2 regions of the Rhizobium sp. 25PS6 genome follow, and region 2 is predicted to be linked to the other one. Evidence: riboswitches for the same ligand, from Rfam matches in the RefSeq annotation. Region 2 holds a riboswitch; the other holds the start of a gene.
What was found. Region 2 has a riboswitch for FMN ahead of ribB (3,4-dihydroxy-2-butanone-4-phosphate synthase). Riboswitches for the same ligand answer to the same signal wherever they lie in the genome.
Positions count from the first base shown of each region.

Region 1: linked by a shared signal. The riboswitch ahead of RWK44_RS26810 (6,7-dimethyl-8-ribityllumazine synthase) and the one ahead of ribB (3,4-dihydroxy-2-butanone-4-phosphate synthase) in region 2 are both predicted to bind FMN.

Region 1 covers NZ_JAWDIV010000021.1:48,518-54,374, forward strand. Annotated here, with positions in the region: gene RWK44_RS26795 (MarR family winged helix-turn-helix transcriptional regulator) at 1-464, shown strand, start outside; gene RWK44_RS26800 (cytochrome b) at 445-978, shown strand; gene RWK44_RS26805 (VOC family protein) at 1,184-1,873, opposite strand; gene RWK44_RS26810 (6,7-dimethyl-8-ribityllumazine synthase) at 2,112-2,546, opposite strand; FMN riboswitch at 2,625-2,767, opposite strand; gene RWK44_RS26815 (SRPBCC family protein) at 3,014-3,460, shown strand; gene RWK44_RS26820 (GCG_CRPN prefix-to-repeats domain-containing protein) at 3,635-3,943, shown strand; gene RWK44_RS26825 (hypothetical protein) at 4,058-4,282, opposite strand; gene RWK44_RS26830 (adenylate/guanylate cyclase domain-containing protein) at 4,499-5,602, shown strand; gene RWK44_RS26835 (ABC transporter substrate-binding protein) at 5,759-5,857, shown strand, end outside.
Region 2 covers NZ_JAWDIV010000004.1:94,746-100,602, forward strand. Annotated here, with positions in the region: gene RWK44_RS07085 (sugar ABC transporter ATP-binding protein) at 1-747, shown strand, start outside; gene RWK44_RS07090 (SDR family oxidoreductase) at 770-1,558, shown strand; gene RWK44_RS07095 (hypothetical protein) at 1,587-1,727, shown strand; gene RWK44_RS07100 (glucose 1-dehydrogenase) at 1,825-2,607, shown strand; FMN riboswitch at 2,800-2,950, shown strand; gene ribB (3,4-dihydroxy-2-butanone-4-phosphate synthase) at 3,077-3,712, shown strand; gene RWK44_RS07110 (SDR family oxidoreductase) at 3,799-4,305, opposite strand; gene RWK44_RS07115 (DMT family transporter) at 4,634-5,542, shown strand; gene mobA (molybdenum cofactor guanylyltransferase MobA) at 5,569-5,857, shown strand, end outside.

The DNA of each region.
Region 1 (5,857 bases), on a different contig from region 2:
GACGGACCCCGGCTGGAACAGCCTTGACCGACCTCATTCTGGATCTCTTCCGGCTCAACAACCGGATGATCAACGCGGGCGACAAGCTTGTCGACGGGCTCGGCCTGACCAGCGCCCGCTGGCAAGTTCTCGGCACCGTCGTCACAGCCGGTCGGCCACAGCCGGTCGCGTGGTTGGCGCGCGACATGGGGGCCAACCGCCAGAACGTCCAGCGCATCGTCAACGATCTGGAGAAGGAAGGGCTTCTGGCGTTCCAGCCCAACCCGCACCACCGACGGGCACAGCTCGTCGTGCTGACGGACAAGGGAAAACAGGCATACGAAACCGCCATGCGCCTGCAGGCTCCCTGGGTCGACATGCTCTCGGAAGGGCTTCAGGTCGAGGATCTCAAAACCACGCATGCCGTCATGAAGGCGCTGCGCAGCAAACTGGAAGGACATGGAGATGTTGAAGAGCAGGCCTGATCGCTATGGCGCAATAGCGGTCTCGATCCACTGGTTGAGTGCGGTTCTGATCCTGGTGCTGCTCGGCTCCGGCTTCCGGGCCGCCAACGCCATGGATGCCGCGACCAAGGCAGGGCTGCTGCGCTTCCACATTCCGGTGGCGATCGTCGTCCTGCTTCTCACGGCTCTCCGCATCGTCTGGTGGTGGCGTTTCGATCGCAAGCCTGCGCCGGTGGCGGCATCACACCGTTGGAAGGAGCGGCTGGCGGGCTTTGTTCACGTCGCCTTCTACATCTTCATTCTCGGCATGGTCGCCAGCGGCATCGGGATGATCATCCTCAGCGGGGCTGCTCCCGCCGTCTTCGGGGCAGCTGGTGCCACGCTCCCTGATTTCACCGCCTATCCGCCGCGTGGCCCGCATGGGCTCGGCGCCTTCCTGCTCGTCGGCCTGCTGGTCTTCCATGCCAGCGCTGCGCTCTATCACCAGTTCGTCCGCTGCGATCACCTGCTGCGGCGGATGTGGTATGGCGGCTGAGATCCAGCCCCGCAGACTGGCGAGCCGGCAAAGGAGCTGGCTACTGCCAATTCCAATCCGATGATCAATGCTCACCAGGACGGGCTCGATGGTATGGTGGTCGTTGCACGCGGAAAAGACACACGATGAAATCCCGGCGCGGTACGTGCGGTACCCGCCGGGATGTTTTTCTCAAATGATGTCGCCGTCTGGTCGCCGCCCTTGCCTATAAGGGCAGCTGCTTGCCGGCCTGTTCGCTGACCATGTATTCGGCGTACCAGTCCGGCCAGTTCTCGTCGTGTTTGCCGCCGTTTCGCTTCTCGTGTTCACCGTGCGCGGTCGCAGCACGGCGCATGGCTGACGCGAGATCGGTCGAGGTGGTGAACGTCGTCCCGTCGGCGTCGATGCGTCCCGGCAGGCGCGTGGTGACTTCCTGGAACAGCCAGCCGTTGCCATCGGGATCCTTGAAGGAGGCAAAGGAGCGGTAGCTGCGGTGATCGGGATCGCGGCCGGCAATGCGGAGCCGCCCGAACAGATAGGGTTCGTCCTTGCCGGCATAGATGCCGGCCGCGTCATGAAACACTTCGCTCACCTCGACGCCGCGGGCGATGAGATCGCGGCGGGCGGCCTCGATGTCGGAGACGATAAGATAGAGCCCCTGGGCTGAGCCGGGGGCTGCGGCGGTGACGTTCTTGCCGAAGATGATCGCGCAGCCGGAGCCGGGCGGAGTAAACTGGATCACCCGGAAATCGGCATCATTGGCGAAGTCGGCGTCGAGCCGCCAGCCCAGGCCGTCGTAAAAACGTTTGGCGCGGTCGACGTCGGAAACGGGGATGACGACCACCTCGAGCTTGGTGTCGACGGGCTGTGTTCTCGGGGTTTCAATGGGGGTTTCGCTGCGCAGTGCATTGCTCATCTTAAGCTCCTTGGGTTCTGGATGTCTTGAGAATTGCGGACACGTGACGGGCCAAGTTGACCACGGCGCGGTGGGGTCGTCGAATCAATTATTGGCGGATTCCACTACGACACACGGCGCGTCGCTCTCGATTCGTGCGGTTGGTGAGGTCATGTCGATCCGATGAGGCGGCGGGGTCGGTTTCCCGCCACCTTCGTCTGTCGTCCTGCGGCTCGTCGAGCCGGCGTGCAGGAAGTTCCTACGCGGCGAGAGCGGCGCGGGTCTTGCCGATCGTTAGAGCCGCCTTTGCTGCCTCGCGCCCTTTCTCGACGAAATGTGCGCGGTAGATCTGTTTGTGGTGCTCGGTTTCCTGATACTGATGCGGCGTCAGCGAAACCGACAGCACCGGCACACCGGTATCCATGCCGGCGCGCATCAGCCCATCGACGACGGCCTGGGCGACGAATTCGTGGCGGTAGATTCCCCCGTCGACGACGAAGGCGGCGGCAACGACAGCGGCATAGCGTCCGGTTGCCGCAAGATCGCGCGACAGCAGCGGGATCTCGAATGCGCCGGGAACATCGAACACATCGATCTGCTCGGGCGGAATAAGCTGATGGAAGCCATCTAGGGCGCGGTCGACGATGTCGGCGTGCCAACTGGCTTTGACGAAGGCATAGCGGGTGGGTGTCATGGTAATCTCCTTTGGCGAACAGACACATCACCCAAGGCGATCACGAACGTCCCCGACAGCCGCAAGGGCGGCAGGAACGCACGTTCTCTTTCATCCGGACTATGACCGTCGGCTCAGGCATCTCACCTGATCTGCTGACCCTTCCGAAGAAGGCGCTCGCGGGCTCGCAATCTAAATTGCATACCGCCGGTAGGGACTTGCACCCCGCCCTGAGAACGGCGCGAACAATAGGGGGAAGGTGACGGGCTGGCAATAGGCCGAAATGCTTCGCGACTAATGCTGGATCAGCGCTCCCGACACGGCGATTTCGCTTGTTGGTCGATCGCAACGGGCAGTCCCTCTTGCGGAGGATGGGCTTGCGCCTACATGCTGTGCGTGAGGACATTCACGTCAGAATAACACGGCAAGACAGGCTGCGCCGTCTCCACCGGAGACGGGCAGGGCCGTGGAAACCATGGGAGAGAGAGATGCAAGACCCCTTCGTCGTCCACCGGGAGGCGCATATCGCGGCGCCGCCGGCCGCGGTGTTCGCGTTGATGACCGACCCGGAAAAGATCCTGCGCTGGATGGGAACGGAGGCGCAGGTCGAGCCGCAGCCCGGCGGGCTCTATCTCGTCAACGTTACCGGCGCGCGCTTTGCGCGCGGCTCGTTTCGAGAGGTGGTGCCGGTTCATCGCCTTGCCTACAGCTTCGGCTGGGACGGCAGCGAGGTGGTGCCGCCGGGGTCGAGCCTGGTCGAGATCGATCTGATCGAACAGGGAGGCGGAACGCTGCTGCGACTCACCCATAGCGGCCTGCCGAGCGCCGAGCAATGCGCCGGCCATGCGGAAGGCTGGGCGCATTACCTCGGACGGCTGACCGAGGTCGCCGCCGGGGGCGATCCAGGGCCCGATCCTTTTTACGGCAGGACATGAACAATTTTTGCGGGCGGCGGGGCGGTTCTGTAGCGCTTGCCGTTGCGACAACAGCGCTCGGACCGGCCGTGCGGAAGCGCTTCTTTTTCTCCCGCAAACATGAACGCGCAATTCATCTCCAGTTCAATTCGGCGGTCATAAGGTGTGGACGGCTGGTTTGAAATGGAGTTCTCGATGAAGGCACTTTCTATCGCGGCTGCCTTGCTCGCTGGCAGCCTCTCGTTCGGCACAGCGCAGGCGATGCCGATTGGGACAATCAATGTCCAGAGCAATATCACAAAGGTCGACTACGCCTGCGGTCGCGGCTGGCATCTGACGCGCTGGGGCGAATGCCGACGAAACTGGAGACGCCCGCCGCCGGTAGCTTTTTACGGTGGCCCGCCCCGCTGGGGCTGGGAGCGGCGTCACCGGGATTGGGATGGCCCGCGCTGGCGCCATGAGAGGCGCTGGGATCGCGACCGCCGTTGGCGGGATTATGACTAAGGGTCTCGCCTAGTTGTAGATGGACGAAGGCCGGAGCGATTTTCGCCCGGCCTTTTCTGATGAGACAGCTTCGCGACGCTGACCGGCAGCGTCCTCCCGATTTGTCCGGTACGGTCAGATCCTGCTGGCGAGCCAGTACTTGTCGTCGATCAGTTCTTCGAGCTCGACCGGATCCTTGACGCCGAATTCGAACCATTCGACGAGTTCCTTCGCCTTGCGGCTGCTCTCCTCCGCCGTCAGCTCGACCTGATATCTTTCGCACCATCGCCGAAGGATCGACGTCAGCAGCGTCATGTCATTCCCATCCAACGGATCTTTCGGCCAGCATATCGTGCCCATCGTACCCCTCAATCACACGATGACGAATGACCCTACAATGGAACCAAAATCGCGCAAGTTTAAAGTGTTTATTTTTTTGTTTTCCACCGCGCCGAATGGTTTTCGACAGTCGATGCGGACGGCCTTTGCGGGCGACAGGCCGAGTCGCTGGAAGCGTCGCCACGATCACCCAGGGATGTCCTTGCGGACGTCCACGTGGGCGTGCGATGTTAAGCGATGGATCTGCCGTCTCCTCTTGCCTGGCTGGTTGACGAGGCCGGAGCCTCGCTTGGTCCCGAACGGTTTCTGGCCGAGCTCGGGTGCCGGCTGCTGGCCGACGGACTGCCGCTTTCCGGCGGCACGCTGACGCTTTCGGTGCCGCATCCGATCATTGCGCGGCGCACCTGGCTATGGCGGGCCGAGACCGGTGCTGTCATCGAGGCGCTGGCCTTTGCCGCGGCTCCGCAGAGCGAGGCCGGGCGCGACTGGCTGGCCGGGCTCGGGCCGGTATGGGAGGAGCGAATAGGGCCTTCGCAGGATAGTCCCATGCTCGGCTGGGCGGGTATCAACAACCGGGCAGGGTCGGGCGCATTCGCTCCGGCTGAAGCCGACCGGCTGCGCGAGGTCGCGCGATTTGCCGCCGCGCCGCTCGCAGCACTCGCGGCGCGAGAGGCGCGGGCAGCGCTGCTTGAAGCCTATCTCGGCCGGCGCAGTGCCGCCCGGGTACAGGCCGGCGCGCTTGCTCGCGGCACCGGCGAGACCATACGTGCCGCTCTTCTCTGCGCCGATCTGCGCGATTTCACCGCGCTTTCGGAGGTAACCGAGCCGCACGCAATGATCGCGACGCTCGACGCCTGGTTCGACCGCGTCGCAGGCGCCGTGCATGCTTTCGGGGGCGAGGTGCTGAAATTCATGGGCGACGGTGTGCTGGCGATCTTTCCGGTCACGGCTGCGTCGGTCGAGGCAGACGCTGCCCGAGGGGATCGCGAGGCCTGCGAGGCCGCCCTTCGTGCGGTTGCCGCGAGCCGTGCCGGCATGGCCCATCTCGACCAGGTGCGCCAAGCGCAGGGGCTGGCGCCGCTGCCCTTCGGCGCAGCATTGCATTTCGGCGAAATCCTGTGGGGCAATATCGGCGCGGCCGACCGGCTGGATTTCACCGCCATCGGCCCCGCCGTCAATCTGGTCAGCCGGCTGGAAGGGCTCTGCAAGCCGCTCGGCCGAAGCGTGCTGATCTCGGGCGCGGTGGCAGCGAATACGGCGACGGCGCTGACGCCGCTCGGAGAGCATACCTTGCGCGGCATTGCCGACCCTTGTGCGGTGTTCACGCTGCCGGCGGATTGAGCCGTCAAGAGGACACTGCCCGATGGAGTCGGATATGCGACGGTTTCTCCCAGTTGCGATTTTGTCCAGTCGGGAAATCGTACCGCAAAATCATGATTGTGAAACTCCGCTTTTTTAGCTAAAGCCTGTCCGCACATTGGATGGGAGGTTTCACACATGGCTCGATACGCACGCACATTTTTCTCTGCCCTGGGGCTATCGGCACTGCTGATGGCAGGGGCCACTTACGCCGACGACGACAAAAAAGTCTCGATT
Region 2 (5,857 bases):
TTGTTCCCTACCCTGCCGGTTCCGACAGATCGTCCCGTACTCCAGGTGTCCGGGCTGAGCTCGCCGGACAACTCGTTCCGTGACGTTACCTTCGAGGTCCGGGCCGGGGAAATTCTGGGGATCGCCGGATTGGTCGGCGCCGGCCGCACCGAACTGGTGCGTGCGATTTCGGGAGCAGACCCAATCAGTGCTGGTTCGATCAAGCTGGAAGGCGAGGAACTCAGGCTGCGCGATCCGGCGGACGCAATCGCCAAGGGTATCGTGATGGTTCCGGAAGACCGCAAGGAGCAAGGCCTGATCGTCGGGCACCGGATCAGCGAGAACATTATCTATGCCAATCTTGACAAACTCGGCGGCGGTTGGATCACGCCGCGCGTCAAGCGCTCCTTTGCAGAAAAAGCAGTTGCCAAGTTCGGGGTAAAGGGCCGTGCTGAACAGCACGCCTCGGACCTATCCGGCGGCAACCAGCAGAAGGTCGTGATCGCGAAGTGGCTCATGCGCGATCCCAAGGTCGTCGTGCTCGACGAGCCTACGAGAGGCATCGACGTCGGCGCCAGAGCGGGCATCTACGACATCATCGTCAATCTTGCCAAACAGGGCGTCGCGGTCATCGTCGTAAGCTCGGACCTCGAAGAAGTTCTCGGAGTCTCCAATCGCATTCTCGTGCTTGCGCAAGGCAAGCAGGCGGGGATTCTCAATCGTGACCAGGCAAATGACGTTTCGGTCATGGAGCTAGCTACCATCTAAACAGACAGAGAAAGGAAGAGCGGTGTCCGACATCACTCTGAACGCCCCGAAGCTTTTCGATCTCAGCGGCCAGGTTGCCATCGTTACCGGAGCCGGCAGCGGTATTGGTCAGCGCATTGCCATCGGCCTTACGCAATGCGGCGCCGACGTGGCGCTGCTCGACCGCCGAACCGACGACGGACTGGCCAAGACGGCTGAACATATTCGCGCCGCCGGCCGCCGCTCGATCCAGATCGCGGCGGATGTCACGAGCAAGTCTTCCCTTGGAGAGGCAATAGCACGTACTGAGGCAGACCTCGGCCCATTGACACTTGCAGTCAACGCGGCGGGCATCGCGAACGCGAACGCAGCGGAAGAAATGGAGGAGGACCAATATCAGACGTTGATGGATATCAACCTCAAAGGCGTCTTTCTTTCCTGCCAGGCAGAGGCTCGCGCCATGCTGAAAAATGGGCGCGGCTCCATCGTCAATATCGCCTCCATGTCCGGCGTGATCGTGAACCGGGGGCTGAGCCAAGCGCACTATAACGCCTCCAAGGCGGGCGTGATCCATATGTCGAAGTCTATGGCGATGGAATGGGTCGACCGCGGCATTCGCGTCAACACCATCTCCCCCGGATACACGGCAACGCCCATGAACACCCGTCCGGAGATGGTCCACCAGACCAAGCTCTTCGAAGAGCAGACGCCGATGCAGCGCATGGCAGCGGTGGACGAGATGGTAGGTCCGGCGGTGTTCCTGCTGTCGAATGCAGCGAGTTTCGTGACCGGCGTCGATCTTCTCGTTGACGGCGGTTTCTGCTGCTGGTGATGGGAAAGCTCATTGCCGCCGCGGGAAAGTGACCGATCTCGCTTCCTCCCTGGCTGAGATCGAGGCGCTGAAGGGAATAACGGGCACGACGGCGTGCGATATCGTCGTCTGCCCGCCCTTCGCGCTGATTGAACGGACGGAGAGCTCAGGCGTCGTCATCAGCGCTTAGGACTGCCTGAATTCACGACAACCAGTTGAGCTCCCAATGATGATCGCATGGTAGTTCGCATCCAGATTTGCTGTTTATCGATGGACAAGGAAAGAGCATGAAACGCTTTGAGCAGAAGACCGTCGTCATTACCGGGGGTAGCCGCGGCATCGGAGCGGCGATCGCCAAACGCTTTGCGAAAGAAGGCGCCAATCTCGTCGTCTCGGCCAACGAGGAGCTGGTTCACGGCGTTGCCGAACAGATCCGGGCCGAAGGCGGCAAGGCGATCTCCTTCATCGGCGACGTCACCGACAAGGCGAGCGTCACCGCCCTCTATGATGCCGCCGAGAAGGAATTCGGCTCGGTCGACGTCTCGATCCAGAACGCCGGCGTCATCACCATTGCCCGCGTCGAGGACCTGACCGAAAACGAGTGGGACAAGGTCATGGCCGTCAACACCAAGGGCGTCTTCCTCTGCGCCCAGGAGGCGATATCAAGAATGCGCAAGCACAAGCGCGGCGGCCGCATCATCAACACCGCTTCCGGCCAGGCCCGTGACGGCTTTATCTACACGCCGCATTATGCCGCCTCGAAAATGGGCGTCGTCGGCATCACCCAGAGCCTGGCCAAGGAAGTCGCGACTGAGAAGATCACCGTCAACGCCTTCTGCCCCGGCATCATCGAGACCGACATGTGGGCCTATAACGACCAGGCCTGGGGCAAGCTGCTCGGCAACTACGCCCCCGGCGAGTTGATGAAGGAATGGGTCGAGGGCATCCCGATGAAACGGGCCGGCTCCGGCGAAGACGTCGCCGGCCTGGTGACCTTCCTCGCCAGCGAGGATGCCGCCTATATCACCGGCCAGACGATCAATGTCGACGGCGGCCTGATCATGTCCTGATACATTTCGCCCAAAAGTGTGCAGCGGCTTTGAGACAACGACCTGAAACAAACATCAAACCACCAACGAAGCGCGGAAGGCGACACGGTCGTCGCCTCCGTGTGAACAGTGTGTCCATCGGCGTTAGGGCAGCTTTGCATTTTTGCCCGGTCGTGTGACCTTGCCATCCGCCTGTTTTTGATCCTATCTTTGAAATGTTCTCAGGGCGGGGTGTAATTCCCCACCGGCGGTATCAGGAGCAATCCTGGAGCCCGCGAGCGCTTCCGGCACCTCCTGTCGGAAGGTCAGCAGATCCGGTGAGATGCCGGAGCCGACGGTATAGTCCGGATGGAAGAGGACAACACGGGCAGTCGCACTCCCTCCCGGAGTCGGCCGACGTTTGTTCGCCCAAGGGCAGAAGGCTCGCTCACGGATTGAGCCGAGCAGACCATGTCAGTCCGCTGACATAACCCTTGAAAGGCCAGACAGCATGACTATCGCAACAATTGAAGATGCCATATCAGCCATTGCCAGCGGCAAGATGGTCGTCGTCGTCGATGACCAGAACCGGGAAAACGAAGGCGATATCGTGGTCGCGGCCGATGCCGTCACCCCGGAAACAATCGCCTTCATGATGACCCACGCCCGTGGCCTCGTCTGCATCGCCATGGAAGGCGAGCGCCTCGATGCGCTCGATATTCCGCTGATGGTGCCCAACAATACGGAATCGCACAAAACCGCCTTCACGGTCTCGGTCGATTATCTCAAGGGCACGACGACGGGCATCTCTGCGGCGGACCGCGCCGCGACCATCAGCGCCCTCGTCGACGATCGCACAAAGCCTGACGAATTCGCCCGCCCCGGCCACATCTTTCCGCTGCGCGCCAACCCCCGCGGCGTGCTCGGTCGCCCCGGCCACACCGAAGCCGCCGTCGATCTCGCCCGCCTCGCCGGAAGGACCCCGGCCGGCGTCATCTGCGAATTCGCCAATGACGACGGAACCATGTCGCGCCTGCCCGAACTCACCCTTTTTGCCAAACGCCACAACCTCCTCCTCGTCACCATCGAGGATCTGGTCGCCTATCTCGAACGCCAGGCGGCAAAAGACGTACGCGAGGTCGCCTGATCGATGCCTTTGTTGCGGCGGCATAGCCCGCCGCAACAAAGAACATCCCGCAGTGATGACCCTGACGGCACCTTCGCTTGTCCGCCTTAAGTCCGGCTGATCGAAACGCCGCCGTCAGCCAGCATCGCCGCGCCGGTCACGAAGCTCGACATGTCGGAGGCGAGGAAAAGCGCCGCATTGGCGATCTCTTCGGGTTGCGCCATGCGTTTCAGCGCATGCAATCCCTCGACGAAGGCGAGCACCTCCGGCGTGGCATCAGGCGCGTTGGTAATGCTGGCGGGTGTGTCGGTGCCGCCGGGAAGCAGTGCGTTGACGCGGATCTTCTGAGCTCCGAGTTCAGCGGCGAGCACCTGCACGAAACCGATCAACCCCGCCTTGCTCGCCGCATAGGCCGCCATGCTGACATCGCCTGATATGGCGACGGCCTGTCCGCCCTCCGCCTCGATTTCTGCGATGACGGCATCGAGCGCGTCCTGTCGCCGGCCGGTGACCACGAGCTTGGCGCCTTGCCGCGCAAAGAGTTTCGCCGCCGCGCGGCCGATGCCGGAGCTTGCGCCGGTGATGATGGCGATCTTGTCGTTCAGAAGTGTCATATCGGTTTCTCCTTCGTTGTTGCGAGATCTGAGATGCTCAAACATCAGGCGGTGCAGCCACCCGTTTCCCGCGCAGGAAGAGAAAAACGCCTATGGACGAACCGGCAGCGCGACGGCGCGTCCCCATCGGCGCCTTGATTGCGGCGTCGGAAGTATTGGGATTCACGTTATAAAACGGTGATTTGCGGCGATCTCCACTCACACGCCTGCGTTGATGTCAGCGTTACTGTGCATCGCATCATCGATTTATGCTTTGTGTGACATTCATCCGATTCCCTTGATGCATCTTCGCGACTAAAAGGAGCGCACAGGTAACGGGAATCTCTTCATGCCGCGGTCACGCAATACTGAGGGCGCCATCTATATGAGCTTGGCGATGGCCGGCTTTTCCGCAAGCGACGCCCTGTCCAAATCGGTGATCGCCTATATGAACGCCGGCGAAATCATGTTCTTGCGCGGCCTCTTCACCAGCCTGCTCGTCTATCTGATTGCCTGGAGAATGGGCGCGCTGCGTTCCTGGCGCATCGTGCTGGAGCCGATGATCATCTTCAGGATCATCTGCGAGGCGCTCGCCGCCGTCACCTATATCACCGCGCTCGGCATGATGCCGATCGCCAATGCCTCGGCGATCCTGCAGTCGCTGCCGTTGGTCGTCACCTTCGGTGCGGCGCTCTTCTTTGGCGAGCCGGTTGGTTGGCGGCGCTGGTCGGCGATCCTCGTCGGCCTCGTCGGCGTGATGATCATCATCCGCCCCGGCCCTGAGGGATTCACCGCCGCCGCCCTCCTCTGCGTTGCCGCGGTGCTGACGACGGCTGGCCGCGATCTCGCCACCCGGAGCATCAGTCCCGAGATTCCCTCGCTGATGATAACCGTCATCACCGCCATATCAGCCTCCTTCTTCGGCGCGCTGCTTATTCCGGTGCTCGGCGGCTGGCAACCGGTCAGCGCCGCAGCGCTTGGGCATCTCGCGCTCGCTTCGGTACTGGTGCTCGTCGGCTACCAGTCGGTCATCCTCGCCATGCGCACCGGCGAAATTTCTTTCGTCGCGCCGTTCCGCTATACCAGCCTGATCTTCTCCTCTCTGCTCGGCTTCCTCTTCTTCGCCGAAGTGCCTGACAGCTGGACGCTCGTCGGGGCTGCGATCGTCATCGCCTCCGGCCTCTATACGTTCTATCGTGAGGCCAAGCGCCGTGTGTCGCCGATCGCGCAGAAATCTGCGCCGCGCGCGCCCGTCTGAAGCAAGATGATGGCTGAGGAAGGATAATGGCTGAATTCTCGTTGGATAAATCTCATATAGCGGGCGTCGTGCTGGCCGGCGGACGTTCGCAGCGCATGGGCCGCGACAAGGCGGGCGTAATGCTCGGGGCCGAGAACCTGCTCCACCATGTGCTGACCCGCCTCTCGCAACAGGCCTTGCTCGTTGCCGTCAATGCCGAAACCGCCCCCGAGGAAGTGCCTGTCGTTCCCGACCGTTTTCCCGGCAAGGCCGGACCAATGGCCGGCATCCATGCGGCTATGGTTTATGCCGCCGGCCTTCCCTCAATCACCCACG